One region of the Psychrobacillus sp. 05T411 genome, then DNA from elsewhere that is predicted to be linked to it. Evidence: predicted binding sites of a transcription regulator. Region 1 holds the regulator's gene; each other region holds the start of a gene.
What was found. The regulator LexA, encoded in region 1, represses DNA repair genes until DNA is damaged. The targets are predictions, from matches to a motif close to CGAACATATGTTCG.
Positions count from the first base shown of each region.

Region 1 (10,332 bases):
CCAAATATTTTTTCCTGCATAATTCTCTGCAGCAAAATCTCCTGCATTTTTCATCGTCGTTTTATTTGAACCAGCTAAATCTGCGCTGCCTCCAAAGAATGAAGGTAGATTTTGTGCGATTGCATTAATCGCATCACCTGAAGCAGAACGAGTCGCATGAGAAGTACCTTCTTCATATGTCTTCAATGCATCCGCAAAATTCGCTGGCATTTCTCCACTGATCGCTTGTTTAAATGTAGTAGCAAGTTCTGGATATGCAGCTTCATATGCATTAAACGTTTCATTCCAAGCAGTCTCTTCACTTACTCCTTGGCGCTCTGAAGCTTCTTTAAAAGTTTCATACACTTCTTCTGGCACATGGAAGTCACCTTCGAAAGCCCATTCGTATGCAGCTTTAGCTAAAGCTGTTTCATCTTTTCCAAGTGGCATACCATGCGCATCCGATTTACCGGCTCTATTTGGAGAACCAAATCCGATAACGGTTTTTACTTCTATGATTGTCGGTTTATCATTTTGACCTTTTGCTTTATCAATCGCAGCAGAAATTTCAGCGATATCATTACCATCAGTTACTAAAATATAATTCCAACCATAAGATTCAAAGCGTTTTTCAATTTTCTCAGAGAAAGATTTATGTAAATCTCCATCTAGAGAGATGTCATTACTATCATATAAGACGATTAATTTATCTAATTGTAAATGTCCCGCAAGAGAAATTGCCTCTGCTGCAACACCTTCCATTAAATCACCATCTCCGCATAGAGCATATGTGTAATGATCTACAATAGCATGGTCAGCTTTATTGTACGTAGCAGCTAAATGAGCTTCTGCCATTGCCATACCTACCGCCATTCCAATACCTTGTCCAAGTGGCCCTGTTGTTGCTTCTACACCCGCAGTATGACCAAACTCTGGATGTCCTGGAGTTTTAGAGCCCCACTGTCTAAAGTTTTTAATCTCTTCCATTGGTAGGTTATATCCACCAAGGTGAAGAAGACTATAAAGAAGCATGGAACCATGACCTGCTGATAATACAAAACGGTCACGATTAAACCAGTTAGGATTATTAGGGTTGTGACGTAAATGTTTTGTCCATAAGGTATAAGCCATTGGTGCTGCTCCCATAGGAAGACCTGGATGGCCTGAATTTGCCTTATCAATTGCATCAATAGATAAGGTACGAATTGTATTAATTGCAAGTAAATCTGACTGTAATGACATAAATGACATCCTCTCGAACAAAATTTTTAACTATAGTACTAGTTTAGACAACAATGCACCTATTATCAATGGTTTCTGAAATGATTAATTCAGAAACTTACCTTTTTTCGCTTGTTGTACTTTCGCTGGAGTAACATCATTTCCTGCCGGATCAATAATTTTTACACTCTCAATCGTATCTCTCATCGTAGAGCGAAACGTTTCTAAGTATTCTTTTCTTAGAGCGCTTTGTTCTTTTGCTTCTTCTATAGATAGACCTGTTGTTTTAGATTTTTTAGAGAGCTCGCTAATTCGCGCTAGTTTTTCTTTACTTAACATATATATCATCCTTTCCTTTTGTACCTCTTATAAAGGTAAGGAAAAAACCGTCAGAGTGCAAGTCTTTACACTTCCTGAGACTCCACAAATTCAATATATCTACGATGAACAGTTGCTTTACTAATTTCAAAGCCTAATCCTTTTAATGTGGAGGTTATTTCGTCGTAAGTTAAGCCTGCATTTCTAAGTCTTACAATTTCCTCAACAGGTGTATCAATACGTTCCCTTCCTTCCGGATTCCCTTTCGATTTTAAGTTTTTCTCTGGTCGAAATCCTTTCGAGACAGCACGCTTCATCCCCCGTTTAATCTTGGCATTATGAAGCTTTCGTTGGTACTCCTCTACAAGCGCTAAAATTTCTAACAGCATGGAATCCATCTCGTTTAAATTTAATATTCCTTTATCTTGTAAAGTAAAGACGGAAGTGTTAGTTTTTTGCAGTAAATGGAGCACTGCCATTCGACCATTTCCGCGACCGATTCTGGTTTCATCTTGGACAAAAACCGCTTTAATATCGAATTCTTTAATGTATGTGAGTAGATCAAGTAGCCCATCACGCTCCATATCATATCCGCTATGTTGGTCGGAAAACACTTCACTTACTTCATAACCTTGTGCTTGTGCAAATTCCATCAACTCTTCTTGTTGTCTAGTCAAAGAGGATTCTTGTGTCTCTTTTGCTGTGCTCACACGACAATATATGACTGCTTTCAATTGCTATCACTCGCTATCTCTGTACCATGATCAAAATGAAAATTATCTTTTACCTCTGGAATGAAAAGCATATCCCCTGCTTTAATATGGGAGGTTTGTAGATTATTTATGACCATCACGTTTTTTATCCAAACTTCTTTTGGTTCATTCGTTGCAAACTTATCTGCAAGTTCCCATAAAGAATCACCTTGTTCTATTTTAATTTGATGCTGTTGTTCTGTCGACATTGTATTGGAAATTATTATTGTCATCAAAAAAGCGAAACTTAATCCTAAAAATAATGTAATAAAATAGTTTTCTTTCATCCAGTTCATCTATAAATCCCCCTAATTAGAATGCTTGTTCGGAATGTATGTTCTAATAATAAAACGAACATTTGTTTTTGTCAACACTTATTAGAACCTATGTTTGCATAAAGTTTGAGAGACTGTTATACTATTAGTAAGAAAGAAATTAGTAGAAAAATGACCAAAAAAAAGAGGTGAACTCAATGAAAAAAGCGTCGAAAAGACAAGAAGATATTTTAGCTTTTATTAAGGAAGAAGTTCGTACAAAAGGGTATCCACCATCTGTACGGGAAATTGGCGAAGCAGTTGGACTAGCATCGAGTTCTACGGTGCACGGGCATCTTGCTCGCTTAGAGAGTAAAGGACTTATTAGAAGAGACCCAACGAAACCGCGCGCAATAGAAATACTGGACGGGATTGCGGAAAAACAAGGAGTCGTGCATGTACCACTAGTAGGGAAAGTAACCGCTGGTCTTCCGATTACTGCAATTGAAAATATTGAGGAATTTTTCCCACTGCCTGAAACGTTCGGTACAGCTGATGATCATTTATTTATGTTAGAGATTATGGGAGATAGTATGATCGAGGCGGGAATTTTAAATGGAGATTATGTTGTTGTAAAACAACAGCAATCTGCAAATAATGGAGATATCGTTGTCGCGATGACAGAAGAAGATGAAGCTACGGTTAAACGTTTTTTCAAAGAAAAAACTTTCTTCCGATTGCAACCTGAGAATTCTTCGATGGATCCGATTATCGTTAACCAAGTATCGATTCTTGGTAAAGTAGTTGGTGTATACCGCAATATCCAATAGAATTCTTGAAAACTTGACAAATGATACGAATGTCCGTATGATGACAAAGAGCCGATATCATATTTAAACGAAAAGTGGACATTTTCGTTTAAATCATCGAAAAACCCTCTCACCTTTAAATGGTGAGAGGGTTTTGTTTTATGATTCTTCCTGTATTTCTACTTCTTCTCCGTTTAGAACTAAGCGATAGGAGATATCTGCTTTCAACGAAGCAGATACGGCACAATATTTTTCTTCTCCAAGTTTTATGGCACGAATTACTTTTTTTGCATCGATATCCCCTTTTACATCGAATAATAAATCAGCTGCAGTAAATGCAGTTGGTAATTCTTCCCGACGAGCCCCGTCTACTGTAATTTCGATGGATTCAATTTTTTCTAAATGCGGTTTTAATATCATTGTAACGTCAATACCGATACATCCCGCTAACGAACTAAGTAACATTTCGGTTGGTGTTGGTGCTTGTCCTAGTCCTCCATAGTTTGCTGTTGCATCCATTACCATCGGATAACCAGAAGGTCCTTTTGCTTCAAACGCTCTTCCACCTTGCCATATTGCTTTTACTTCCATTATCAATCATACTCCTTTAGTTAAAATTCATTTACTTTCGCTAAAAACTTTTGGGCACGATCAGTGGATGGATGTGCAAAAAACGTTTTCGGTTCTGCATCCTCCACAATTTGACCGTCCGCCATAAATAAAATACGATTCGCCGCATCTTGGGCAAACTTCATCTCATGCGTAACGATGACCATTGTCATCCCTTCGTCCGCCAATTCTTTCATCACTTTTAATACTTCTCCAACTAGTTCTGGATCGAGTGCAGACGTTGGTTCGTCAAATAACATAATTTTCGGTTCCATTGCAAGTGCACGTGCAATCGCTACACGTTGCTGTTGTCCTCCTGATAGTTTCGAAGGATAGACATTTTCCTTTTCTTGCAAGCCGACCCTTTTCAACAATTGGGAAGCGATTTTTTTCGCTTGTTCTTTTGATTGTTTCTTCACGACGATAATGGCTTCCATTACATTTTCAATCACCGTTTTATGGGGATATAAGTTAAATTGTTGGAAAACCATGCCGGTATCTTGACGGATTGAGTGAATCGTTTTTTGTTGCAATTTTTTCGAATCTGTTGCATTTATTTGATGATTATTAACAGAAATTGCCCCACTAGTAATCATCTCTAATCCATTTAAACAACGTAAAAATGTACTTTTTCCGGAACCACTTGGTCCAATCACAGCGACTACTTGATGGGCGGGAATGGTCAATGAAATATTTTTTAGTACTTCATTTTGATCAAAGCTTTTCGATAAATCATTTACTTGTATCAAGACTCTTCCCCCTTAGTATACAGATAATCTTTTTTCTAATTTGTTCAATATAAATGTAAATACGGTACTCATGATCCAGTACATTAATGCAATCGTTAAATAAAACGGCATATTCACATAGTACTGTGCGATTAATAATTGGGCTGAGCGCATAAGCTCCGTCACTGCAATTGCGGAAACTAAGGAAGTCTCTTTTAACATCCCAACAAAAGTATTCCCTAAAGGGGGAATTGCGATGCGTATCGCTTGTGGGATTACAATGCGGCGAATAGCCTGTGCCTCTGTCATCCCAGTGGCAAGCGCGGCTTCTGTTTGACCAGCTGGAACTGCTTGGATTGCCCCACGAAATGCCTCCGATACATAGGCACCGATATTAATACTTAAGGCAATATAAGCGGCTGTCAACGAACCTAACTCTATCCCAAAATCAACTAGTCCAAAATACACGATAAAAATTTGAACTAATGGTGGTGTTCCCCGAATAATCGATACATACACTCTCGCTACATTACGAAAGAAGCGATTGCCCTTTAAGCGTGCAATCGCTGTTATTAAACCGATGATTAAGCCGAAAAACATAGATACCACCGTTATTAATAATGTATAATAAGCTCCTTTTAATAAAAAAGGGATATTATCTATTATTATATCCATGTAACACTACCTCTTTCTTTACTCGGCTTTAGGTTCTTCATCAAACCATTTGACGAAAATTTCTTTATAGGTGCCGTCTGCTTTCATTTCATCTAATGCTTTGTTAAGCGCATCAACTAATTCAGTGTTTCCTTTTTTAACAGCCACTGCTGCTTGATCTGATTTAATCGGCGCTCCGACTGCTTTTACTTTAAATCCATTTTCTTCAACGATTGGTTTTAAAGCGTAAGCATTATTAATCGTAGCATCTACACGTCCTGCATCTAGATCTTTAAGCGTTGTGATAACATCATCGTACGTGTTGATTTGGAAATCACCAACTTGTGGCATTAAATCATTACGTAAAAATGCTTCATCGTTCGTCCCTAAACCTACCGCGATTTTTTTCCCTTTGAAATCTTCTACGGATTGAACGGTTGTATTATCTTCTTTGACTATTACTTTTACATCATTTGTTATATAAGGTTCCGTGAAATCTAATTGTTTTTGTCGATCTTCTGTAATCGTCACTTGACTCACTAATATATCAAATTTGCCTTTTTGCAAGCCAGGGATTAAACCTGAAAATTCTTGTGCGACAAAGTTAGCTTCTACACCTAAACGCTTTGCTAATTCTTTAGCAATATCAACGTCAAATCCATCATATTCATGGTCTTTGTTCATAAAATTATAAGGTGCATATGTACCCATGATCCCAACAGTCATTTCGCCATTATCTTTTATAGCAGTTAATGTGTTTTTATCATTTTCTTTACTTGTACCATTCCCACATGCTACTAATAGCAAAACAGTTGCAGCTACTATAATTAATAGTAAGTTACCTTTTTTCATCCTTGTTTCCTCCTTTGTGTCAGTGCCATTCTCTTGCCAATAAAATCCTATTAGATTACTAGCCATTAGTCAACTACTCTGTACTACACAGACTTTTTCGGCTTTTCAGTATTTTCATCACTAATACCACTAAGTGAACAAAACCAAACTTCTTCTTATGATTCCCCAAATATAGATGTAATATGACGGAAATTATTCTGCTTTCCAAAATAAAAAAGATTGTTGAATAAGTCACTACTTAGACTTTTTCAACAATCTCTTATTAGGCTATTTTTTTTTCTAATTCTAAAATACGTTTTTCTAGTTGCTCGACTTTCTGTGCAATCGGTATTGCAACTGCCCAAGCATAAAATTGATTTACGCTTTTAAGTGGATCATTGCCATCTGTAATTTTCAATCTAATTGCTTCTTGACGAATCGCTTCCTGTCCAACTGTTAGTTTTGGTTCTGCCATACTTAATTCCTCCTTTTTCAGTGCAGCTAATGTATCGTCTCCTACTATTCCATCCACTGCTAAATCCTTAGACTGCTGGAAGCTTTTAATTGCCTCTTCAGTAATTGGTCCTTCAATTCCGTCCACATTAAGCTGGTAGCCGATTAGAACTAACATTTTCTGTACTTCTTCCACTGCCGGATCTACTATATAATATAGTGGATTTACTGCGTTTGGTTGTCCTGGAGCATATGCTGGAATATGCATTTCAAAATGTAAATGTACGCCCGTACTATTGCCAGTGGCCCCTTTTATTCCAATTTGTTGCCCTTGTTTAACTGTTTGTCCCGCTTTCACTGAGATGGATTTCAAATGTGCATACAATGTTTCGTATTTTTTCCCGTTTACTATATGTGTTAATATGACCGTATTTCCATAGCCACCAATTACTTCCGCTCGATTCACTGTACCTTTTTCGGAAGCTATTATAATTGGATTTCCATCACTTCCAAAATCTACTCCTTTATGTGCTTTCCATTCACCTGTTATTGGATTTTTTCGGAGAGGGCTAAACCTTGAAGTAATTCTTCCTTCACATGGTCTAATAAACATGCTCTTTCTCCTTTCTCTACTATTCGTAGTGTTTTTAGTCTCTTTATTAATAAATGCTGAAAGAATATAATTTCATAGTTTATTATCATGCGTTTACATAATTTATTTCAAAACCTCCATTTCAACTATATTTAGCATCATTCGTTAATTGACTCATCGCTAAGTTCTCCTTTCATTTAGTAAATAGAATGGTTCTGTACAATCGTATACACTAAAAATAGATAAAAATAAAAAGCGTTAAGGCGAAATTAAAGCCTTAACGCTTTTCTATAACCAATAGTTTAAGACCGCTTAATAAAAAATCATTAAGCGGTCTTTTTTAATTCATTAAATTTCTTATGCTTTAGCTAAAGGCTCCTGTTGTGATTTTACTTTAGATTTAGAATTAGTATCATTTGGAACTTCATGCTTTGCCCAGTATGTAGCGAGAAAGGTACCAGTGATTACTTGCCAAGCAGATGCAAATGCGCTTGGTAATGCAGCTAGTGGCGTGAAATAAGAGGCAGCCAATGCTACACCAAGCCCGGAGTTTTGCATTCCTACTTCAATCGATATAGTACGTTGGTCTTGACGAGATAGTTTTAAAGCTTTCGCCGCGTAGTATCCTATTAATAGGCCAAATCCATTATGCAGTAATACTGCTACGAATACTAGTACTCCTGCAGTTGCAATATTTTCTTTATTGTTTGCAACGATTGCAGAAACAATAATGGTAATCGCAACGATAGAGATTAGAGGCAAAATAGATTCGCTTTTCTCCGTAACAGTAGGTAAGAATTTATTAACTAATAATCCTAAGATAATCGGAATAATAATTACTTTGATAATGGACATGAACATAGACATTGGATCAACCGGCAACCATTGGCCCGCGAATACTAATAATAGAAGTGGCGTCATGATGGGCGCTAGTAATGTAGAAACACTCGTCATGGTAATCGAAAGAGGAACGTTTCCTTTTGCCAAATATACCATTACATTGGAAGAAGTCCCTCCAGGAACACTACCTAATAGAACTAAACCTGCCGCAAGTTCTGCAGGCAATTTTAATAAGTAAGCAATGATAAAAGCGATCGTTGGCATAATCGAAAATTGTGCAACTATTCCTATTAGAACAGGGATTGGATTGGTAAAAACTAATTTAAAGTCAGATGCTTTTAGTGTAAGACCCATACCGAACATTACGACTCCAAGTAGGATTGTTATATACGCACCAAATGACGAAAACAAACTTGGAACCATAAAAGCTAAGATGGAAAACACGATTACTATAAAAGCAAAGTATTTACCAGCAAAACTACTAATTGTGCTTAAAGCTTTCATCTTAAGCCTCCTATACAGCTTATTTAAATACTTTACAGTTGCACTTGAATAGCAACATTTTTTATTTGAATATAGTTTTGCACGGCTAAATGACTTTTTTCTCGTCCAATGCCACTTTTTTTATATCCACCAAATGGCATTTGAACACCACCTGCTGCCCCGTAGCTATTGATAAAAACTTGGCCACTTTCAATACGCGAAGCAACATAATGTGCTACATCAATATCTTTTGTCCAAACGCCAGCAACTAGTCCATATTCAGTAGCATTCGCTAATTCAATTGCTTCTTCCACATCACTAAAACGTACAACACTAAGCACAGGTCCAAAAATTTCTTCCTGTACAAAAGAGTTATTATGATTGGAAGCTTCGATTATTGCAGGGCTTATATAAAAGCCTTCTTCATATTCTTCCACTCGAACAGCTTCTCCACCTACTAAAATTTTCCCTTGCTTATCAATAGAACTTAAAATTTTTAGAATTCGGTTGTATTGTTTTTCATTTATAATTGGGCCCACTTCTGCATCGTTAGCTGGTGGTCCAACTTTTAAATGTTGAAACTTTTCTACTAATTTTTCTAGTAATTCGTCTGCAATCGTTTCATCTACTAAAAGACGAGATCCTGCAGAACAGGTTTGGCCTGCATTTTGCACAATTGAATTAATAATTGCAGGAACTGCTCTATCTAAATCTGCATCTTTAAAAACAACATTTGGTGATTTACCACCTAACTCAAGTGTAACAGGCACAACGTTGTTTGCGGCCGACTTCATTACCGCGATTCCTGTTGGAACTGAACCAGTAAAAGTAATTTGATTGATACCTGGGTGCACAGTCAGTGCGGAGCCAATTTCCGCTCCATAACCTGTAAGATGTTGAAATACCCCTTTTGGAAGTTTTTCATCGAACCATTTCGCTAAAAAGTTCGTAGTAAGCGGAGTATCTTCAGAACTTTTCACAATAACTACATTTCCTGTAGCGATTGCAGCCGCTACGCTGCGCGCCGTAATTTGAATAGGATAATTCCAAGGTACAATATGAAGCGTAACCCCAATCGGCTCTATGACCGTTACATTTAATAAATCTTCTTCAATTGGAATAGTGTCCCCGAACACTTTGTCAGCTAAGCCACCATAAAATTCAAAATAGCGAGCTGCAGCTTCAATATCCGCTTTTGCTTGTGCAATTGGCTTACCAATATCTAAAGATTCAAGTTCCGCCAATTCTTCCGCATTGGCTCTAATGTATCTTGCCGTTTCTTGTAGAAATTGCCCTCTTTCAAATGGTTTAACAGATTTCCACTCTTTACTTTTTAATGCTTTTCTCGCAGCTTGGACTGCTCGATCAGCATGGTTTTCATTTCCACGAACGATTTGTGTAATTAACTCTCCAGAAGCTGGATTAATGACGTCTATCCATTGTTCATTCTCGCTTCCAATCCATTCCCCATCAATTAACATTTGAATGTTTTCCATTTCATACTTCCTTTCTAGATGCTTCTTCCGCCATCTACATGGATTACTGCACCAGTAATGATTTGAGCACCATCTGTTAATAAATGTGTAACCGTTGCCGAAATATCAGTTGGATTAATCAATCTACCTAATGGAACGCTCTCTGCAAAAATATCTTTATTTAACTCTACTTCGCCAGCTTGTTGCGAAGAGAACTGTCCTAACATTTGAGTATCGGCTGGACCAGGATGTAGTACATTTACACGAATATTAAATGGAGCTGTTTCAAGTGCTAAAGCTTTAGAGAATGCTTCAACCGCACCTTTTGATGCAA
Region 1 covers NZ_JBFTLO010000003.1:252,829-263,160, reverse strand. The annotation lists gene tkt (transketolase) at 1-1,221, opposite strand, end outside; gene AC1DFT_RS04050 (DUF896 domain-containing protein) at 1,306-1,539, opposite strand; gene AC1DFT_RS04045 (YneB family resolvase-like protein) at 1,605-2,252, opposite strand; gene yneA (cell division suppressor protein YneA) at 2,249-2,566, opposite strand; gene lexA (transcriptional repressor LexA) at 2,743-3,354, shown strand; gene AC1DFT_RS04030 (OsmC family protein) at 3,493-3,924, opposite strand; gene AC1DFT_RS04025 (amino acid ABC transporter ATP-binding protein) at 3,945-4,691, opposite strand; gene AC1DFT_RS04020 (amino acid ABC transporter permease) at 4,704-5,345, opposite strand; gene AC1DFT_RS04015 (substrate-binding periplasmic protein) at 5,364-6,176, opposite strand; gene AC1DFT_RS04010 (peptidoglycan DD-metalloendopeptidase family protein) at 6,439-7,221, opposite strand; gene AC1DFT_RS04005 (bile acid:sodium symporter family protein) at 7,558-8,544, opposite strand; gene AC1DFT_RS04000 (aldehyde dehydrogenase family protein) at 8,577-10,019, opposite strand; gene AC1DFT_RS03995 (SDR family NAD(P)-dependent oxidoreductase) at 10,034-10,332, opposite strand, start outside.

Region 2 (10,332 bases), on a different contig from region 1:
CGTATCAATATTAATAAAATTTTTCTATAAGTACGTCAATTGGGAGGGGTAGCCATTCCAAAATTAGAAAAAACATTATTTCCTTTATTGATTTATTTTTCATTTGTATCAGTACTTTTACTTTTTACGATGATAACCAACTTCAACCTAACTGGTTATCATTATTATTTGAATGAGGAATCTATGTAGTTAACGATTGAAAAGGGATTTGTACTAAAAGAAATATACAATGCGCAAGTAACTCCAATTCAAGCAATAAAAATATTGTTACCAATTAACGAAGCGAATGACATGTGGAAGCTCAACATATATCTACTCTCAACTTTCATAGCAGTCTTATTTTACAAGTCTTCTTGGCCGGTCAAAAACTTGAAAATGTATATTGTATTATACTTTTTATGCTTTGCTATATTTATTATTTGGAATATTATCGTCCACATAGAAATAATGGAGAAACTATCACATGCTCTAAATAGTTTTTAAAGTGTAGAGTTAAAACTATTAGGGGTGATATGCTACTCTCTAAATAGGATAGTTAGTTAAGATTGAATGATGTTTATCACCCCATGAATTATTCTTTTTTACTATTATTCTGTAGGCCATCTAGTTTCCTAGAAATCTCCCTTAGGAGCAGATTGCGTTCATTACTAGACTTTACAAGTGTAACTACAAACCAAATAATAAATATCCAAAAAGCAAAGAAAATAAGTACGGGTATAAGTGCAATTATACTACTCAACTAAGCTCTCCTCCTTTTATTAAAATATATTACACAACTTAAAAATGTTGGTTCGCTAGGAGGGCTTTGCTTGGAAAACTTAGACAGAGATTGCATTACATTAAAAAGCCGACTGATTTTTCTTAAATCAATCAGCCATACAATTTTACGAAATTAGACTCTCTGCTTTAGTTGCTTGTCTTAAGTGTAATTTTTTCATTACAAATCTTGCTATTGGCTGTGCAACCATCAACTCAATCCAAAATGCTACACCGAAATTTCTAAACCACGCTTGAAAGAAGTTTTGAAATGGTTCTAGGCTTATTTTTTGTGTACCGACCCAAGTTCCTATAATTGTCAGAAGTATGGATAAAACCGTAACATTCAATAGAGTATTTAATAAAATTCTGGCATTAAATCCATCTGTATGTCCTATGCATTTTGGTAACACCTTGCCAACTAGAGGCCCAGCAACCAACCTTACTGACAAAATAACTATTATCCACATAATCGGAATAATCTTTAACGTATCGAAATAAACTTCTTTGCTGAATCCACGTTCTAACCCTGTAATAATCGGTGCAATCGTGTTTACTGAAATGATCGAAATAATCAATAAAAATAATATGCCTTCCTTAGCGTTTTGAGGCAGTCTGTCTTCTTTATACATTTACTTTTCCTCCGAAATTAATATTTCAGACGGTAGACGTATCATGCGACATATATTTTTGGCAAGTCAAAACTAATACCAATATCTCCACACACTGATTGAATAATCATAACAAGTTTTTAAACAAATAACCAGAAAGAAAATGAAGTAGATGATGCACCTCAAGTGGTTTGGGCCGACTATTACTTGGTATGAAAAGAATGAAAAGGAAAGGTGAGTAGATATATCGGTGAAAGATGGCGTAAATCATCTAGCGTATCAATTGTAGACTCCTCACCGACCTTTTTCATTAGAAAATTAAATGAAATACAGAATAAGCAGGAGTATTCTCAAAAAAGTCGAAGTAGAAGTGGAATAGAGAAATTTCCAGATATCTAGGATGAACTGCATGTCAAAAAACTTTCTACTAATTCCTATTTTACTAGTATTAAGCTCTTGTCATTCACTAGAACCCATCATAATAGCAGAGATTAGCTCGATATCTATTACTTGCGAGAATGCTAATATAATTGACATTACTGACGAAAAGCTTATTGATGAAATTATTAAAGACATCAATAAGAGCAGGCGAGAAGGTACGGAAGAATGGGATATTTCTGTGGAACATACGATAAATCTTGAAACATCATCTGATGAAATAATTAGTTTTTACTTATTTAGTAGAGGTGGAGTATTGATAGACGGTTATTATATCCATTCAAATATTCAAGATTTTTGCAAGAATACATCTGATGTAATATATTAAACTTTTTGAGGTGAAATTATGAACGATAAAGTAAAAGAAGCCTATAACCAACTCGCGAATGATTATGAACATAATGTGGATACAAAAAGTCTATTTAACACCGAATATGAACGACCTGCCATGATGAAGTTACTTCCGAAAGATTTAAAAGATAAGCGTGTTTTGGATGCTGGATGTGCAGCTGGTTGGTATACATCTCAATTCGTTAACTTAGGCGCTGTTGTCACTGCAACTGATATTAGTCCCGAGATGGTAGAGGCAACAAAGAGGCGCATCGGAGAAAAGGCGGAAGTATTATGTTGCGATTTAGAGAAAAAACTACCTTTTGAAGATGAATCTTTTGATTTCATTGTGAGTTCTTTAGTGCTGCATTACATAAAAGACTGGAGTAAGCCTTTTAGCGAGTTTCGTCGAATATTAAAACCGAATGGGACATTGCTATTTTCTACTCATCATCCATTGATGGATATAAAATTATCCAAGAATAGCGACTACTTTTCAACTGAATATATTGTCGATCAATGGGAAAGACAAGGGAAACTGATCGATGTTCCATTTTATCGTCGACCACTACAAGAAATACTGAACGAAACACTAGGATACTTTTCTTTAGGGAAAATAGTAGAGCCTCAACCCACTAAAGAATTTCAATTGAAGGAACCGGAAAAATATGAAAGATTAATGAAAAACCCACATTTTTTAATTGTGAAGGCAGAGAAGGATTAATGAATAAGCGAAAAGAAACAACACCTAGAAATATAATTATCATGTGTAGCATTTTTAGTGTACTTGTTATAATCCAGTGTATTCAAATCATTTATAGTCCACATGCATTTGTGAAAGTTATAAACCTAATAAGTACAATTTTTCTATCCGCTATTATAGGGGCTTTTATTAGGGAACTTTTTAGTTTGAAAAAAGGAAGAGATTGAAATATCGAAGCAATAGGAGGATGTCTTTCAAAGTATGGGATTAAGATTTAAGGCGTTGAGATTATATTCAATAGTTCATTTGTAATTTCATTTTCTCCTAATACTTGCACTTCCAAATGGTCAAGTAAAGGTCGTTCTATTTGCCAAGTCAAGGAGAAATTATTATCCCCGTCATTTTTTATGTCATAGCCTATAAGTTGTCTTTCAACCTTTTGCGCGTTACCGGTTGGTATTAACCAAAACAAAACTGTTTCTGTGTTTTGTGCTTCAACATAGACGGTTATTTCCTTTTACAAGAAAGAGTAGCAATCACTTTAGAATATTTACGTTCGAAGTAGCTCCTATTAAGAGGTGTAAAAATTATTTTAGAAGGTAGTGTTTATTTAATGAGTCTAATTGAGGTGTACCACTATGATGCTTTCACAAAAATACCAGGTAAAGGAAATCCTGCTGGCATTGTATTAAATGGTGATTTATTAACCGGGGAAATGATGCAACAAATTGCAGAAAAAGTTGGATTTAATGAGTGTGCATTCCCTGTGAAATCAGAAATTGCTGATTTTCGAATTCGTTATTTCACGCCAGGACATGAAATGCCTTTATGTGGACATGCGACAATGGCCAGTATTGTTGCGTTACTGGAAAATAATAAGCTTGTCGAAAAAGACTTATACAAAATCGAAACGCTCGCTGGCATTTTATCGATAGCGGTAACAAAAAACGAAGGAAGCTATCAAATCCAAATGGCGCATGCTGAACCTCAATTTATTCCGTTTCATGGATCTAAAGCAGCATTAGCTATGTCGATTGGCATTCAAGAAAACGATATTGATTCACAATATCCAATTGTCTATGGTAGCACTGGAGCATGGACATTATGTATTCCAATTTCTAATTTTGAAGCTTTTGAGCAAATGAAACCTAATAATCAGGATTTCCCTCAAATATTAAAAGAAATGCCGAAGTCTTCCGTTCACCCATTTAGTTTGAAGGCACTTTCATCTGATGCGGATATGCATGCGCGGCATTTTTCATCACCCTTTTCCGGAACAATTGAGGATCCAGTTACAGGGACAGGTTCAGGAGTTATGGGTGCATATTATGCAAAATATGTTGAACCGCACAAGAAAACAAACTACTCCCTTGTTGTGGAACAAGGTCAGGAGTTGCAGAAAGATGGAAGAGTCATTGTCCACGTTAACAATGAACAACAGTTACAAATAGCAATAACAGGCACGGCGGTTTTTGTACAACAAATGATTGTAGATTTATCAAATTAGTAAAAAATGCTAAGCCTTCAGAATGATTATTTTGACATGATAGGCAAATTATGAACCAACTTCATTCTTTTTAGAAAAAGGCCAGGCTGGTGCAATAACTATCCCCATAAGTGCTACTCAATTTACGGCGATTATCTCTGATGCACTGTGATCGTTGAAGTCAGCGGGCTCTATGGTACAGCTTTGTTAGCTACATAGATGGCTATTTAAGAAGGTATAGGCGATAAATTATTGAATATTGATAACAAAGACTTTTCTTAGGGAGTGTTTAGTTTGAATAATCACTATGAAACGCCTGAAGAAAAAAGAGAACGATTAAGACAAACAGAATTAAAAAATAATCCAACTGGTTCTTTTAATGATGCATTCAATAGAGGAAGTAATGGAAATTTAACTGATTTAACAGGCGGTATGGGCTGGAAAGGTACAGGAATATTAATCGTTGTTATTATAGTTGGATATGTTTTGTATAAATTATTTTTTTGATTTGGTTGTAAGTATATATAATAGGCAACCTGAGTAAAAGTAATAATAAAATGTGATAATTCGATTGCCGAATGTGCAAGTTGTTCAAAACAGAAATGTACAGCTTGCACATAGTTATGCAAGAATCCCACCTGTCACTTCGTTAAATATATAAAGCTTTTTATATGAACCTTCCTTGAAGATAAAATTGATGAAGGGATTCAATTCATTCGGGACGCTATAGAATTAAGTAAATTACTTTGATATTAAACGGCTTTGTATCGATACAAAGCCGTTTTTTATGTAAAAAACATTTCAATTTTCCAGTTATTTAGGTTTATTACCAATAAAACCTTCTTGAATAAAAACAAACGTTCGGCATATAATAAGAACAAACGTTCCTTTGAGAAGGAGAAGAGAAAAATGCATGAAGGGTTAAAAAATCGAAAAATTATATGCATTGATATACGGAGCTTTTTTGCGAGCTGCGCGGCAGCGGATGCAGGGCTCGACATTATGTGCACACCAATTGCGGTAATCGGAAATTTAGAACAAAAAGGAAGTATTGTGCTTGCGGCATCTCCCATGATGAAAAAGAAATTTGGAGTGAAGACAGGAACTCGGCTCTTTGAAATTCCTGATCATCCGTCCATCCATTTAATCGAGCCGAAGATGGAGTTTTTCGTTCGTGTTTCCATGGAAATCACACGTTACCTAAATCAATTCGTTCCGAGCGAAGCCATTCATGTGTATAGCGTCGATGAATGCTTCGCTGATTTGGGAGGAACCGAAAAATTATGGGGACCCGTAGAAAGAACGATTAAGCACATACAAGATGGACTGTATAACCAGTTTCAATTACCATGTGCAGTTGGAATGGGGCCAAATATGCTAATGGCGAAACTTGCACTGGACTTGGAAGCGAAAAAAACAGGCTTTGCGAAATGGACCTATGAAGATGTAGCCCAAAAATTATGGCCAATTACGCCCCTCTCCAAAATGTGGGGAATTGGCTCTCGTTTAGAAAAAACATTAAATAATATGGGAATTATAAGTGTTGGGCAACTAGCAAGCACACCGCTTGCGACACTAGAAGCTAAGTTTGGCATCATGGGAAGTCAGTTGTATCATCATGCGTGGGGAATAGACTTGTCAGAACTTGGTGCTCCTTTAGCAGAAGGACAAATTAGTTATGGCAAAGGGCAAGTACTATTTCGTGATTATCGTTCAAAAGAGGAAATCATGACAGTCGTATTAGAAATGTGTGAAGACGTGGCAAGACGTGCCCGCGAAGCTGAAATGGTCGGAAGAACGGTCCATCTCTCCATAAGTTACAGTAAAGATGCACTTGGTGGCGGGTTTAACCGCTCCCGTTCAATCGATGAGCCGACGAATGCCACGATGACCATTTACAAAGTATGCGAACAAATCTTTGATGAATTTTACGATCATCGGCCCATTCGCAAGCTTGCGATTTCTATTACCAATTTAGAACCCGAGTATTCCATGCAACTAAGCCTGTTTGAAGAAGACGAATGGAAAGTTCGAGAACTGGGAAAAACAATGGATTACCTCCGAAGTAAATACGGATCCAATGCAATATTACGCGCCGTTTCCTACACGGAAGCGGGTACGGCTAGGAAACGTGCTGGGTTACTTGGTGGGCATAAAAAATAATGGAAGGCTGAACGTTTGCATGCGTTTGGTCTTTTTTATTTCCTATTATTAGAAGGACTTTCGAGTCTCTAAGTAGAACCATTATAAATGGAGGGAATCTATGGAAAATAAATATGTGTACAGTATAAGTGGAATTTGCGTATTACTCTCTATATGGATGCTTTACATTGCAAGTAAGTACGTCTTTATTGATAATACTGGGAAATTTGGAATAGGGGTATTCCTTTTAGGTATAAGTGGAATTATTTTTACTTGTTTTTCTGTTGGAAATATAAAATGGAAACGAGTAATCACTACTTACATAATTGGCCTAATTCTGCTAATTGTTCTCTTTTTTTGGTCTTTACCAACTTATACATATAAAGAAGCAGTAACCAAAGTTGAAAGTACAACACGAGAAAAAGTGATTTCAACAACAGACATAAAAAAATCCATCGGTCATTATATTATTTATACAAAAGAAGGAACCTATTTATTCAATATAGATAGTGGGAGTTTGAGAATAGGGAGTAACAAATTCTCAAATGAAAAAATATAGGGGTGTTCGTGTGAAGAAAACTTTTACTCAAAAAATAAAAGCATTTATACCATATTTTTTCGTTATGCTCACTTTCGTCTTTTTATCATATTATCTCGTCTACAGCGTTTCTTTTTCGCCAAATGGTTATGAACTTGTTTCAGCAACCGAAAATGAAATAACGATTAAATCATTCAATTCAATTGGAGCAGAAAAAAGTATTCAAACAATATCATTGTCGAAAGAATATGAATGGAAAGTGGAAGCGATTGAATAGCAGATTGAGAGACAAAAAGATTTCTTATGTTTACTATTTCCAATGATAGGTATATCAACGACTTTAATCGTTATGTTTATACGAAATGGAATGCGCATGTGGAAGGCAATCTTTCGAAGTAATCTTATCTTTGGTATATTGCTTCCCCTTACTTCATTGATTTACGTGTGGAAAGCAATTCAAATTTACATTTCTTAATTAAACAAAAGGAGTGATATATGAATGATAGAGGAAATAAAAAAAATCGTGAAGCAATTATCGGAGCAAGAAGCAAAATCATTGTTATTCCAACATTTTTTACAAATTCTATTGCTAGAGAAAAAAAGCTATTCAGAAAGTGAATTTACTGAAAACATAAAAAAAGAGTATCAGGAATTGCTACAGTATTCCTCCAAAGAAAAACTAGAGCCTTATCATACAATACATATCGTGTTTGGGGATTCTGCTGCAGGTGGCTTAAAGATGGCACTACCAAAGAATGAAAAAGTGATCCGATTTTCGGACCTATTTTCTATCGGTCCCGTAAACCAGCTACACACTGAAGAGGGAATCAAACAACGAAAAAAATGGCTGTTCTTACATATAAATATGGACGAACAGCGTACACATACTTATATAGAAGATTTTCAACGAACATTAACAGAAATAAGTAACATACCCGAGCATATACCAATTTACATCTGGCTAGCAAACAATGCCCATGAACAAACCGGTGTACGACTTGTCTTGCAAATCCTAAAAGAAAAGAAAAATGACATTCGCCTCCTTAATATCAACACAGCATTTCAACATCTATGGCCAAGTATGATTCCATCTCATTCGGGAGAAGTAGGAAAGGATGAATTAAAAAAGATTTACAAAACGCACAAAATTGACCAGCCATTAACAGACTGGCTTCGTAACAAACTTGCCGAAGAATGGATACAACTTGCCGAAACAACTGATGCACTACGTATTTGGGAGGATGATCAGATTAAAAGTGTGCCAGAAAGTTACTTTGATGCATTTATTATTGAAAAGGCTCGTTATTTGCATAATGAACAAACAAAACCTGATTTCATGAAATCAGCCCGACTAATTGGAGAAGTACTTGGAAACTCGGATCAATACGTGGGCGATGCTTTTTTCGAATATCGAGTGCGCCAGTTAATATTAGAAGGGATTTTTGAAATAGAAGGCGTTCCAAAAGCAATGCGGTTTTACAGTGTGAAATTGAAGGGAGCATTATGTTGAAAAAAATCATCATTGGATTCCTAGCTATCATACTTTTAACAGGTTGTTCAGAAACGACGCATAACAATTATAAATTTATGGGAGAAAGTGACCATTGGGAAGCGGTATATTCTTATAATGGAACGGAAAAATGGGGAAAAAAAGATGGGGTAATTACTTATTCCATCGAAGACACCGATGATTTTGTCTTAAAATATAAAGGTTCTTTAGAAGAATTATCTTCCTTACAAAACCTTGAATATTCATATGAAGCATTTGGTAGAAGTAGTAAAAGAACCGAGGAGTTTACTGAACCTTTGACAACAAAAGTATTCACTAATAGCGGAAGTTCTGAGGGAGCGGCAAAAGTAAATGAGGATGAAACTATTCTAGTTAAAGTAAAATGGGATCACTTGGAAGAAACGATTTTGCTAGAGAATAAAAGCAAGTGATAGAGTAGGGATTTGGAGGGAATTCAGTGAGGGCTAAAATGAAAAGAAAAAATTTATTAAGTACGAAAGATATATGGAATGCAATGATTACATTAATTGGCGACAATGAATATCCAACAGAAAATAAAGTATTAAACGAAACATTTATTGTTTTTCAATATTATTCTGAGCTTGAAAGTGGGGGTCATGAAATCTTATTTACATGGTTTTCGCAACATATAGAAAAAGTAGGAATAACTAATTACTTACAAGAACTAATAGATATTCTAGAGAAGATTGGTGCACATGATTATGCACTAATTGAAAAAAATTATGGGGAAGAAATGTGGAAAAAGTTCGTGGCTTTAGAAAATGGCGAGATTGAAGAAAATGAATTTTATCGTGTTATTAATAAAGCGGATAAGGAATATAACAAACTTAATGGAAAGCTAGGAGAATTGTTAGAAACTTACTTTGTTAAGATTCATACTGATTTAATTGAAGTGGTTGAAGATTAATTTGCAGAAGGAGCAATTATGAATAGAGAAAACGGCGAATATCAAGTAGACATAAATGGAGTAACACATTGGATAAAGGTAACAGGAAAAGAAAATAATACTATTCCTTTAGTTGTTATTCACGGTGGTCCAGGAGGAAATCTTTATACTTTCGAAAGAACTATTGGCCCTTATCTAGCTCAAGCTAGAACAGTAGTATATTATGAGCAGCGTGGATGCGGTAGAAGCAGCAAACCGATGGACGATAATGCTTATAGTATGAATGAATTGGTGGACGATTTTTGGAAAGTTATTCAGTGGACGGGGTGTGAAAAAATAGACTTACTTGGTTACTCATTTGGAGGAGAGTTAGCACTTGAGTTCGCTTCAAATTTTCCAAATCTTATAAACAAAATAGTTTTATCTGGCCCTAGTTTAATCAATCTAAAGACGCAATATATGATACAAATAGCTGGTTTTCTGTCGATTGCAGATATGACTTTAGTAAATAGGATAGAAGAAATACTCCAGGGGGATACCTCGATTGAACATAAATACAAACAAGTATGGGAAAATGTTGATCAGAAAACGATTGATCGTTTACTCTTTGTGGATCCGGATGTTGCGACAAAGTATCGACAGTTAGTAATAGAAAGTAACTTACATAATACAGGGCTTATGCTTGCGGTTTTGAAGAAAACTCCCGTAACTCCTCCACTTTATGAACGGCTTAACCGTATTCATCATAAAACATTAATCATCACTGGTATATATGATAGAAGTACAGGAATTCCAATATCCAATTTAATAACTAGAAACCTTTCTAACAGTGAATGGATTTTATTTAATAATAGTGCCCATTTTCCTGAATTAGAGGAAACAGAAAAGTTTGTAAGTAGCGTATTAGGCTT
Region 2 covers NZ_JBFTLO010000001.1:169,648-179,979, reverse strand. The annotation lists gene AC1DFT_RS00890 (hypothetical protein) at 572-739, opposite strand; gene AC1DFT_RS00885 (DUF2798 domain-containing protein) at 885-1,388, opposite strand; gene AC1DFT_RS00880 (hypothetical protein) at 1,777-2,133, shown strand; gene AC1DFT_RS00875 (class I SAM-dependent methyltransferase) at 2,152-2,859, shown strand; gene AC1DFT_RS00870 (PhzF family phenazine biosynthesis isomerase) at 3,452-4,345, shown strand; gene AC1DFT_RS00865 (DUF6366 family protein) at 4,619-4,831, shown strand; gene AC1DFT_RS00860 (Y-family DNA polymerase) at 5,234-6,487, shown strand; gene AC1DFT_RS00855 (hypothetical protein) at 6,588-7,025, shown strand; gene AC1DFT_RS00850 (hypothetical protein) at 7,036-7,281, shown strand; gene AC1DFT_RS00845 (DUF1835 domain-containing protein) at 7,504-8,514, shown strand; gene AC1DFT_RS00840 (membrane lipoprotein lipid attachment site-containing protein) at 8,511-8,945, shown strand; gene AC1DFT_RS00835 (DMP19 family protein) at 8,984-9,442, shown strand; gene AC1DFT_RS00830 (alpha/beta fold hydrolase) at 9,461-10,332, shown strand, end outside.
Region 2: AC1DFT_RS00860 (Y-family DNA polymerase) is a predicted target of LexA. The motif match lies at 5,175-5,188, and genes of this name have one in related genera.

Region 3 (10,332 bases), on a different contig from region 1:
TCTTTTATTTCTATTCGCCAAACCCTCGGAAAAGTGGTTATTTATGTGCCATATGAAATTCCTGTACGACTCCATTATGCAACGATTATTGGAGAAGCGAATATTTTCGGACGCGGTGCTCAGCGCTTATGGAACCAATCAATCGTATTAAAGGATGGTTATTTGGATGATGTGACATATGCTTCAGAGTTAGTAATCACTGTGTCTACTTGGATCGGGGATATCGAGGTGATTCGAAAATGAAGATATTTCTAGGGCAAGGGTTTTCGATTTTCATTATTTTATTGGCACTCGCAGCGCTTCTTTTATATGCCGTTTGGGGGTGGCCAAACGATCTTATGTGGTGGTCTTTACTAGAGAATACGTATGCTCAAGTACCTTTTGGAGTTTGGATTATTGTTATTTTAGCATTTATAAGTTTTAGTTTTTCATTGAACACACTTCAAAAGGTAAGAGATCAAGAAAAAAAGATTGAAACAGGCTTACGACCTTTGTTAGAAGCAGAAAATCATATACCAAGTAAAAAAAAGTATGTATATTCCAAACGGCTACAAGTTACAGCTACCCAATTAGAGCAACTCATTTTAACGCAGCGAAAAACATTACAACGAATTACAAATGAAAAAGCAGAAGCACAGGATAAGCTTATTCAAGAACGAATCGTCCAAGAAAGACAAAGACTAGCACGAGAATTGCATGATTCGGTTTCACAGCAATTGTTTGCAGCATCTATGCTCCTTTCCACAATGGTGGAAATAGAGGAATCGCAGCACGGAAATGCTTCCAAAACATTAATGCAAACGGAAAAAATTGTGCAACAAGCTCAGCTCGAAATGCGTGCCTTACTTCTTCATCTTCGTCCAGCTGCCTTGCATGATAAATCATTGAAGCAAGGAATGGAAGAGCTTTTAGTCGAGCTTCAACAGAAAGTATTTTTTACTATACGTTACCGTTTAGAAGAAGTGGTACTGCCAAAGGGAGCAGAAGACCATTTATTCCGCATTGCGCAAGAAACTTTGTCGAACACATTGCGACATGCAAAAGCTACAGAGGTCGATATATTATTTGTTGAACGTGACGGTCTAGCTATTTTCCGCGTACAAGATAATGGCGTTGGATTTGAATTATCAGACGCAAAAACAGGATCCTATGGCTTGGAAAATGTAAAAGAACGTGCCGTAGAAATTGGTGCTACGTGTAAAGTGGTATCGGTTCCTTCTCAAGGGACGATTGTGGAAGTGAAATTACCGATTGAGAAGCAAGAAATACTAAGGGAAACAAAACAAGTGAAGGAGATAGAACATGATTCGAATATTATTAGCGGATGATCATGAAATGGTTCGAATTGGCGTATCTGCTTATTTACAAGCGCAGCCTGATATGGATGTTGTCGCAGAAGCAGTAAATGGGCAAGAAGCCGTAGAAATGGCGCTCCAGCATAAACCGGATATTATTTTAATGGATATGGTTATGCCCATTATGAATGGTGCAGAAGCGACACGTGAAATCGTGCGAAAGTGGCCAGAAGCAAAAGTAATGATCGTCACAAGCTTTATCGATGACGACAAAGTATATCCCGCGCTTGAAGCCGGCGCAATCAGTTATTTGCTAAAAACATCCAAAGCATCGCATATAGCGGACTCCATTCGTAAAACGCTTAGTGGCGATGCCGTTTTAGAGCCAGAAGTAACGAACAAAATGATGAAGCGCATGCGCCAAGGCTCTGAACATGCACTACATGAAGATTTAACGGATCGGGAACTGGAAGTATTGCTGCTAATGGCGGAAGGAAAAACAAATCAAGACATTGCGGACACTCTCTTTATCGCATTAAAAACAGCGAAAACACATGTCAGCAATATTTTATCGAAACTGGAAGTAAGCGACCGAACACAGGCTGTTATTTATGCATTTGAACATCAGCTTGTTACACCGAAAAAATAACCTATAAAGGGTATTTGTCATATGCTAATGAAAAGAAGAAGAAAAGGATGTTAGCATATATGAGACCTGACGAACCGAATGATGGATTACCACCCAACTTTGGCTTGACTGTTGGATTTATAGGTTCTGTCATTCTTTCGCTCGGATATATAGTAGGTACTATCGGGGAAGGCATTGCGTTGTATGAAGCAAATCGCGACTTTCTGAAAGAGGAGCGTGCGGCGCAAGAAGGGCAGCGGGCAGCGCAAGATCAACAAAAACAAATTTCCGAAATACAGGATAAACTTGATAGTTTGTTAGATCAAATGGAAGCGATGAAAAAAGAGCAAGAAAAAAATAGAAACTGTAATCGACACAAAAGAGGATGACCTTCGATAATGGGGAGTTCTCTTTTTTTGGTTTTGATGTGAAGAACGATAGCTTTCCAACTACCCGCTAAATCTACGGCAAAAAAAGCGGGAAATCCCCCATTGGATTCCCCGCTCTTGTTAAATTACTCCTATTTTCACTGTTACTTTAAATAAATCTCCGTCTACTTCCATTCGTAAACTGCCGCCGTGTAAATCCACAATTGATTGGGCAATCGCAAGCCCTAAGCCCGAACCATCTGTATGGCGCGATGTGTCTGCTCGTTTGAATCGCTCGGTTAATTCATTCACGTCATTGCCTAATTCATACTTGGCAATATTTTTGATAACAAAAACAGCTTCTCCGTCCACTTGGTCCAAGTTGATGTACACCCTTGTATTCGGGAGTGTATATTTCAACGTATTGATGATTAAATTATCGAGCACTCGCCACCATTTTTGTCCATCGACATAAGACATGATTGGTTTTGTGCCGATAGCTACACGATATTCTAGGCCCGATTTATCGATATCTTCTTGGTGTTCCGCAATGGCTTGTTGCAATAATTGGGTTAAATCGACTTTCCGTTTATCTAGCTCGATATTTCCCGATGCCATTTTCGACACTTCGAACAAGTCCTCGATTAATGTTTTTAAACGCATCGATTTTTTATCTAAAATGGCAATATAAGATGCTCGCTCTTCATCTGTAATGCCTGGATTCTTCAACAAATCTGTATACGTAATGATGGATGTTAATGGTGTGCGAAGATCATGACTGACGTTTGTGATTAGCTCCGTTTTCAGTCGCTCACTTTTTGCTTGCTCGGAATGAGAAGATTTGATTAGGCTACGTATTTCATTTAAACGCTTTGCATGCTCTGCAAATTCAGATTTCCCTTTTACTTCAATTTCATTTCCAACGACGCCTTTTGCCATTTCTTCTGTTTTCACGAAAATTCGGTTCAAGTACGCCATTCTGGACGTTAAAACAACAAGTACTGGGATTCCTATTAATAAAGTCGCCGGTATCCAAATGATTAATGCTACTGGTAGCATTAGTACTAGCAATGTTCCAACACCCCAGAAAAACACGACGATTAACATGATTAACGTTTGTAGCCCGATAGATTGTTTTAAGAAAAACCCTTGTAATGATTTTATCCAGTTATAAGTAAGGGTATTTTTCCAATCTACTGGACCAAAACCGGCGCGCATCCACTTCCATTGATACAATGTCAACGCTGTGAAAACTACTGCAAAAATAAATGTAATTATTTGCATATCATAGTCTCTATATAATACGAAATCCTTCAAAAACCCAATAGTAATAATTTCCGCTAAAATACTAATAAGGAAAATTGCTAGTTTTACATCAATCGGCAACTGACGATATTTCTCTTCCTTGTCTTTATGTCGAAACGTTTCGCTATTTTTTCTCCATAATAAAGTAAATGCAATTGCCGCCAAAATTCCCGCTATGACTACTCCGTAAAACTTACGTTGGTTTGCTAAAAAGTATTTATATTCATTAGCTCTATGCCCACTTAAAATACTCGATTCTGGAATAGCAATGGTTCCTTCAAAACGGGCAAATCCATTGTCCATTAAATTTCTTATATTTCTGAAGTCATCAACTCCATCATAAACGGTACTTTTCTTCAAATATCCATTTTTACTGGAATATTCTTTTTTAAATGCATTTTTCGAACTTATTTCTCCGTTTGTAAAATGCTCGCCTGTTTCGACATTTTTAAAGTCATATACAAAATCTTCTTTTTGACTCAACACATCATTTTTTGCATATTCGATTGATTTATAATACGCATCTACTTCTGCTTCTTTTTCTGCTTGAATCTTTTGTTGTACATAGTTATCATCTGTGAAGTTTTTCGTGATATCTGCTAACTTTTTATCACGCTCTGCAAGTAAAGCATCGTTTGGTGTTTGTACTGTTGTGGTTGCTTCTTCTGATGCCCCTTCTTGTACTGCGTCTGTCGCTGTTTCTGTTGTTACTTCCCCTGTCTCACTTTGATATTGATTTCTGATTGAATCTAATTGGCTTTGCAGGTCTCCGTATCGATAACGATATTCCTCTATTTCCTCTGGTGTTACCGTAATTTTTTTCTTTACTTCTTCTTTATCTGGTGGTGCTAAAACTAATGGAACTATAGCTGTCTCAAAATCGTATAGCTGCATTTGAAAATCATCACTATCAAAATAGCCCGTGCCAATAAAGTTTCGTCCTTGTTCTATTAGTGTAAACAAACCTAATACCGTGATTACCGCCAACGTGCTAAGTATTATATTTCTTCCTATTGCATGCTTCATCCCGCAACGCCTCCTCTCATATTTCGTAAAATTTGAACAAAACTCTCTTTAATTTCGCTTATTGGCATCCAGTTAGCTAGACAGTAGGCTAGACAAATGATGCCGCAAACAATTGCTAAAACAGACAATAGTAAACTCCATTTACTTGTCGATTTTATAGCCAACTCCCCACACCACCTTCACGTATCTTGGGTTTTTCGGATCTGCTTCTATTTTTTCGCGTATTTTTCGAATATGCACTGCTACGATGTTCTCCGCATTGTAGGCTGGTTCATGCCAAACACGCTCATATATTTCATGGATAGAAAAAACTCGCCCTGCGTTCACCATCAGAAGTTCTGTAATTTTAAATTCAATTGGTGTTAGCTTCACCGGCTCGCCTTCCACCGTAAGTTCCTTTGCCTCTTTGTTTAACACGAGTCCATCGACTTCAATGCTTGCTTGCTGCCCTTGATACGTACCAAGCTTTGTATAACGCCTTAACTGTGACTTCACGCGTGCCACTAGCTCCATTGGGTGGAAAGGTTTTGTTACGTAATCATCTGCTCCAACGGACAATCCATGGATTTTATCCGAATCCTCTGCTTTCGCACTAAGCATAATAATTGGTATATTTCTTTGTTCTCGTATTTTAAATGTTGCAGCAATCCCATCCATTTTCGGCATCATAATATCTAACACAATGACATGCACTTCATTTTCTTCTATTAATTGCAATGCTTCTAGTCCATCCGTGGCTTTTAACACGTTATAGCCTTCATTTTTCAAATAAATTTCGATGCCATCGCGAATATCTTGGTCATCATCCGTTACTAACACTGTAAACTGTGTCATTTGCTTACCTCCTATGGGCCCGCACGATGCGGGTCATGCATCCGTTGCCACAGGATGTGGCGAACTTGGGATGCCTTCCTTTACTCTTATGTTTCTTATTGTACCTTTCATTTCTTAACATTTCAGAAGGATAATTATGAAGAATTTCTTAAGAAAATTAACATGTAACTTTCTACGAGGTAAACAGTCTAATCCTATAAAGGAGTGATTCCATGAAAAAACTTATTTGGGGCCTATTTTCGATTTTCATCATTTTGCTCCTAGCGAGCTGTGGAACAAGTAATGTAGACCAGACTACAGGTGGAGACCCGCAACCACAAGAAGACAAAACTATTTTGACTAAATTGGAGTTAACCGAGGATGGCAATGCTTCCTTTACGATTAAAAATGACTCGGAAGCCGAAACATCATTAACATACCCAAGTGGACAAGAGATTGAATATCAGCTTTTAGACAGTGAAAACAATATTGTTTATACGTATTCAGCTGATAAATCGTTTACTTTAATGCTTCAAGAAAAAGTACTAAAGCCCAATGAAGAAATAGTCATTCCGCTTGAGTTACAAACGGAGTTAACAGACGTACCCGCTGGTGCTTATACACTCATCGCGTGGTCTACTTCTAAAGAATTAAGTGAACAAAAAGAACAGATAGCTTATAAGTGGGCTGGAAATGAAGAAGCCGAAAGCACTGTATCAACGGAAACAATTACCGTCTATCAAGCGGATGCCAATGCCGAGTATGTAGAACCATATAACATAACCATTGATCCTTCAGGTGATGTAGTGCGTCAAATTTTTGATGAGATTATGGTGCTGGAAGTTGGATTAATTGATTATCGTTTGGAGAATAATAACACGAAGCTAATATTAAACATGGACAGTGGATTAAGTAATGTACAAGGAAGTGCCGGGGAGAACATGTTCATCGGAACAATTGTACATTCCTATTTTGATAACTTTCCCGAGTTAGAGCAAATATATTTTGAAAAGGAAGGAAAATCTCCAGTAACACTCGCTCATCTAGTAGTATCGGAGCCATTTACGCGGGATCGAGTCTATACTAATTCACCTAACTAAAAATAATCTTTTATAACCCTAGCCCAAAATGCCTTTAACATATACACTTAGATTTAAATAGCAAAGTAAAATTATTTTAATAAGGTGGGCTTCACATGACAAATCATGAAAAAACAAATTTACCTCCAAAAACATGTTCAGTGGAACGATTAATCACGAAGGAATCCGATATTGAACTAGTATTACAAGGGAAGAAAACTGCTACTCGACGTAACGGACGTTATGCAGATGTAGGCGAAGTGATGGAACTTAGCGGTCAGTCTTTTGTTGTTGACAATGTGTATATTCAACCGCTCGGCGAGTTGACTGATGCGCATGCACAACAAGAAGGATTTGAATCAGTAGAGGACTACAAACAATCTATTTTGTCTTATCATCCTGGTATGCCATGGCTGCCGCATATGACTGTATGGGTTCATGAATTTAGTCCAGTAAAAGCTTAGATTCTTAAACACACTAAAACCACCTGCCATTATTGGCTGGTGGTTTGTTTTACTTCTGTTTGTTCATACTAATATAGTCACGTCCACGATTTCATCTAATTGCAATGTGAATGATGTAAGAACGTCTTCCATTTCAATTGTTCTTCTATTTATATCCACCCAAGTTACCTTTCCTACATGAATATGGAACGCTCCATTTCTCCATGTTTTTATTTCCACTTCTACATTTCGTTTCATCGCTAGTTGAATATTTTCCTGAATGATATCTAAATCCCATTCGTCTAGTTCAGGACGGGGAGCCTTCTTTTGCTCTTCCATATATTCTCTAAGAAGCTTTACATGTTCTGGCAGCATCATTGCAACCCATTTTTTACTTCCTCGATCCTGTACTTTCGATAAATCTGGTCTATCCGTCATTCCATCCAAATTATCCACCTAGATCACCTTGCTTTCTTTTTGACTAACAGGAGCAATCGCTAATACGTTTATTATTAGAAATGTTCGCTTTGCCTTCCTTTTAAAGCAATATCCTTGAAAAGAGTTGTCTTGTACCTGCAGTATTTTGACCCTTCTTTTACTCATTTCACTCGATTTAGATAGGTATATTATTTCAACATACTGACCCCGACTGAAATATTTCTCTAACAAATTACGCACAAACGTTCCTCCTTTTTACTTAGTATATGAAACATATGTTCTTTTTACAACAAGAAAATACTGTCAAAGAAACAAAACCGCAAAGCGTCTGACTCTCCCCCAATACGGCAAATGGAAATGCTTAATATCAATAGGATGTCGCACATAATAGGGATACTACGTGGTAGTGAGGCGAATAAAGTGTCCGCTGTGATTTTCGCTACAGTCGTACGCTTTCCGCCGGGTGAGCGATGAGCCCTCCCCGCCGCCCTTGGGCGTACGCCTGAGATGTCTCATTAGCCCACTCATCCGGCAGGAGTCGACGCCTGTAGCGAAAATCAGTGAAAATTGCCCAATTATCCATACCATCCCATTAAAAAACAAAATTTCAACCAGTTTTTCCATTGCGTGCATCCAGTAAATGGCTTAGGGCAACCAACCGATGACTGGGAGCAACCAGTTCTACTACGAAAGCAACTAAATCTGCATGAGAGCAACCAAATTACTCGTGAAAGCAACCAATTTTCAAAAAGGCTCTTTACCTGATGTGAGAKAACTATAATTCCGACATATTATAGGAATTCTATGTCTTAAATCCCGTCGAACACGCCTGGCCGGCATCTACTCGAGTAGATTGTCGCGTTCGCAGTGGATATTGTRTCGTTCAACCATTTATTGTTAATATGGGAACTCAATAATTTGGCAATTTCCATTGATTTTCGCTGCAGGGCGGCGACTCCAGTGGAGGCCAACACGATGTTGGTCACGAAGGCGTTGCCACACGATGTGGCGTTCTTAGCCTTTGTTCATCTGCCTGAGTAAGATAAGACTTCACTACGTACGCGCAAGCGGCGGTGAAGGCTCATCACTCGCCCCACGGAAAGCGTCCGTCCTGCAGCGGAAATCCTAGCGGTCACTAGTCAACGCACTACGTCGCAGTATCTTTATACTGCGTTCCATAAAAAAAGCCCTATCCTCTCTCGAAAAAGAAGGACAGGGCTCTCGTATTTGGAGTTACTCTTCGTTCATGCCGATGCAACGTTCGCATTCGTAAAGGGATGACTCTACTTTCTCATGAATTTCACATCCGCATTCGCGACAATGTTTTGTGTTTACTTCTTGAGTAGTTGTTTTCATGCAAATCACCTCCTATAATTTTTCGTAACCAGGCAATGTGAGAAATTCAACAAAATCTTGTTCACTTATTAAGGAAAGGAAAAGCTCGGCTGCTTCGTTGTAACGACCATTGGCATAATTTTCGCTGCCGAATGCTTTTTCCAACTTCTCTAATTCTTCTTGCAATGTCTCTCTTACTAAAGTTTCCGTAACTTTACGACCATCTTCTAGTTTCCCTTCTGGATGACGAATCCATTGCCATACTTGTGTGCGCGATATTTCTGCAGTAGCAGCGTCTTCCATTAAGTGATTAATCGGTGCTGCCCCGTTTCCACGTAACCAAGATGCAATATATTGAACCCCTACACTACAATTTAAACGCAAGCCTTCTTCTGTAATAGAGCCTTGCGGTACTTCTAATAAATTTGATGCTACCACTTGCACATCTTCTCGTTTGCGATGAATTTGATTAGGCGTAGGCATATGCTCATCAAATTCTCCTAATGCTACAGGGACTAGGCCAGGGTGTGCTACCCATGTTCCATCATGCCCATCGGTTGCTTCTCTCCGTTTGTCTTCTCGCACTTTTGCGAATGCCGCTTCATTTGCTGCTTCATCGCCTTTAATCGGAATTTGTGCTGCCATTCCACCGATTGCCGGGGCATTTCTACGATGACAAGTTTGGATGCAAAGTTGTGTATACGCCCGCATAAACGGGGATGTCATCGTTACTTGACCACGATCTGGTAAAATCACATTTGGTTGATTGCGTAGCCGTTTAATATAACTGAAAATATAATCCCAACGCCCACAGTTCAACCCGGCCGAATGGTCCCGCAATTCATATAATATTTCATCCATTTCAAAAGCAGCCATAATTGTTTCGATTAATACAGTTGCTTTAATCGTCCCATTTGGAACACCTAGCTGCTTTTCTGCAAAGATGAAAATATCATTCCATAATCTTGCTTCTAAATGGCTCTCAAGCTTTGGTAGATAAAAATAAGGACCAGTTCCACGAGCCAATAATTCCTTTGCATTATGGAAAAAATATAATCCGAAATCGAAGAAACTGCCGGCAATCTGTTCCCCATCGATGCGTACATTTTTTTCAAACAAATGAAGACCTCTCGGGCGAACCATTAAAACAGCCGTATCTTCTTTTAAGTTGTACTCTTTTCCATTGCCTTGTTTAAAAGAAATCGTTTTACGAACAGCATCGCGCATATTCATTTGGCCTTCGATCATATTTTCCCAGGTAGGTGACGTCGCATCCTCAAAGCAAGCCATAAATGTTTTAGCACCGGAGTTCAAAGCATTGATAACCATTTTACGATTAACCGGTCCTGTAATTTCTACTCGGCGGTCTTTTAGATCATCCGGAAGAGGAGCAATTGTCCAGTTTCCTTCTCGAATGGCTTTCGTTTCTTTTAAAAAGTCTAATGTACCTCCATTATCGAGCTGTTTTTGACGCTCTTGTCTAGTTTCTAGCAGTTCTTTTCTTCTTGCATTAAACAATTTATGAATCGATGCTATGAAGTCTAATACTTCCGGTGTTAGAAGTTCTCTACTTGCTTCTGTTTCTTTTCCAACTATTTCAAT
Region 3 covers NZ_JBFTLO010000009.1:28,438-38,769, forward strand. The annotation lists gene liaF (cell wall-active antibiotics response protein LiaF) at 1-243, shown strand, start outside; gene AC1DFT_RS09405 (sensor histidine kinase) at 240-1,328, shown strand; gene AC1DFT_RS09410 (response regulator) at 1,303-1,944, shown strand; gene AC1DFT_RS09415 (hypothetical protein) at 2,004-2,312, shown strand; gene AC1DFT_RS09420 (histidine kinase dimerization/phospho-acceptor domain-containing protein) at 2,433-4,622, opposite strand; gene AC1DFT_RS09425 (hypothetical protein) at 4,619-4,786, opposite strand; gene AC1DFT_RS09430 (response regulator transcription factor) at 4,764-5,456, opposite strand; gene AC1DFT_RS09435 (BsuPI-related putative proteinase inhibitor) at 5,669-6,535, shown strand; gene AC1DFT_RS09440 (ASCH domain-containing protein) at 6,631-6,978, shown strand; gene AC1DFT_RS09445 (YolD-like family protein) at 7,042-7,395, opposite strand; gene AC1DFT_RS09450 (YhfH family protein) at 8,629-8,751, opposite strand; gene aceB (malate synthase A) at 8,764-10,332, opposite strand, start outside.
Region 3: AC1DFT_RS09445 (YolD-like family protein) is a predicted target of LexA. The motif match lies at 7,631-7,644, and genes of this name have one in related genera.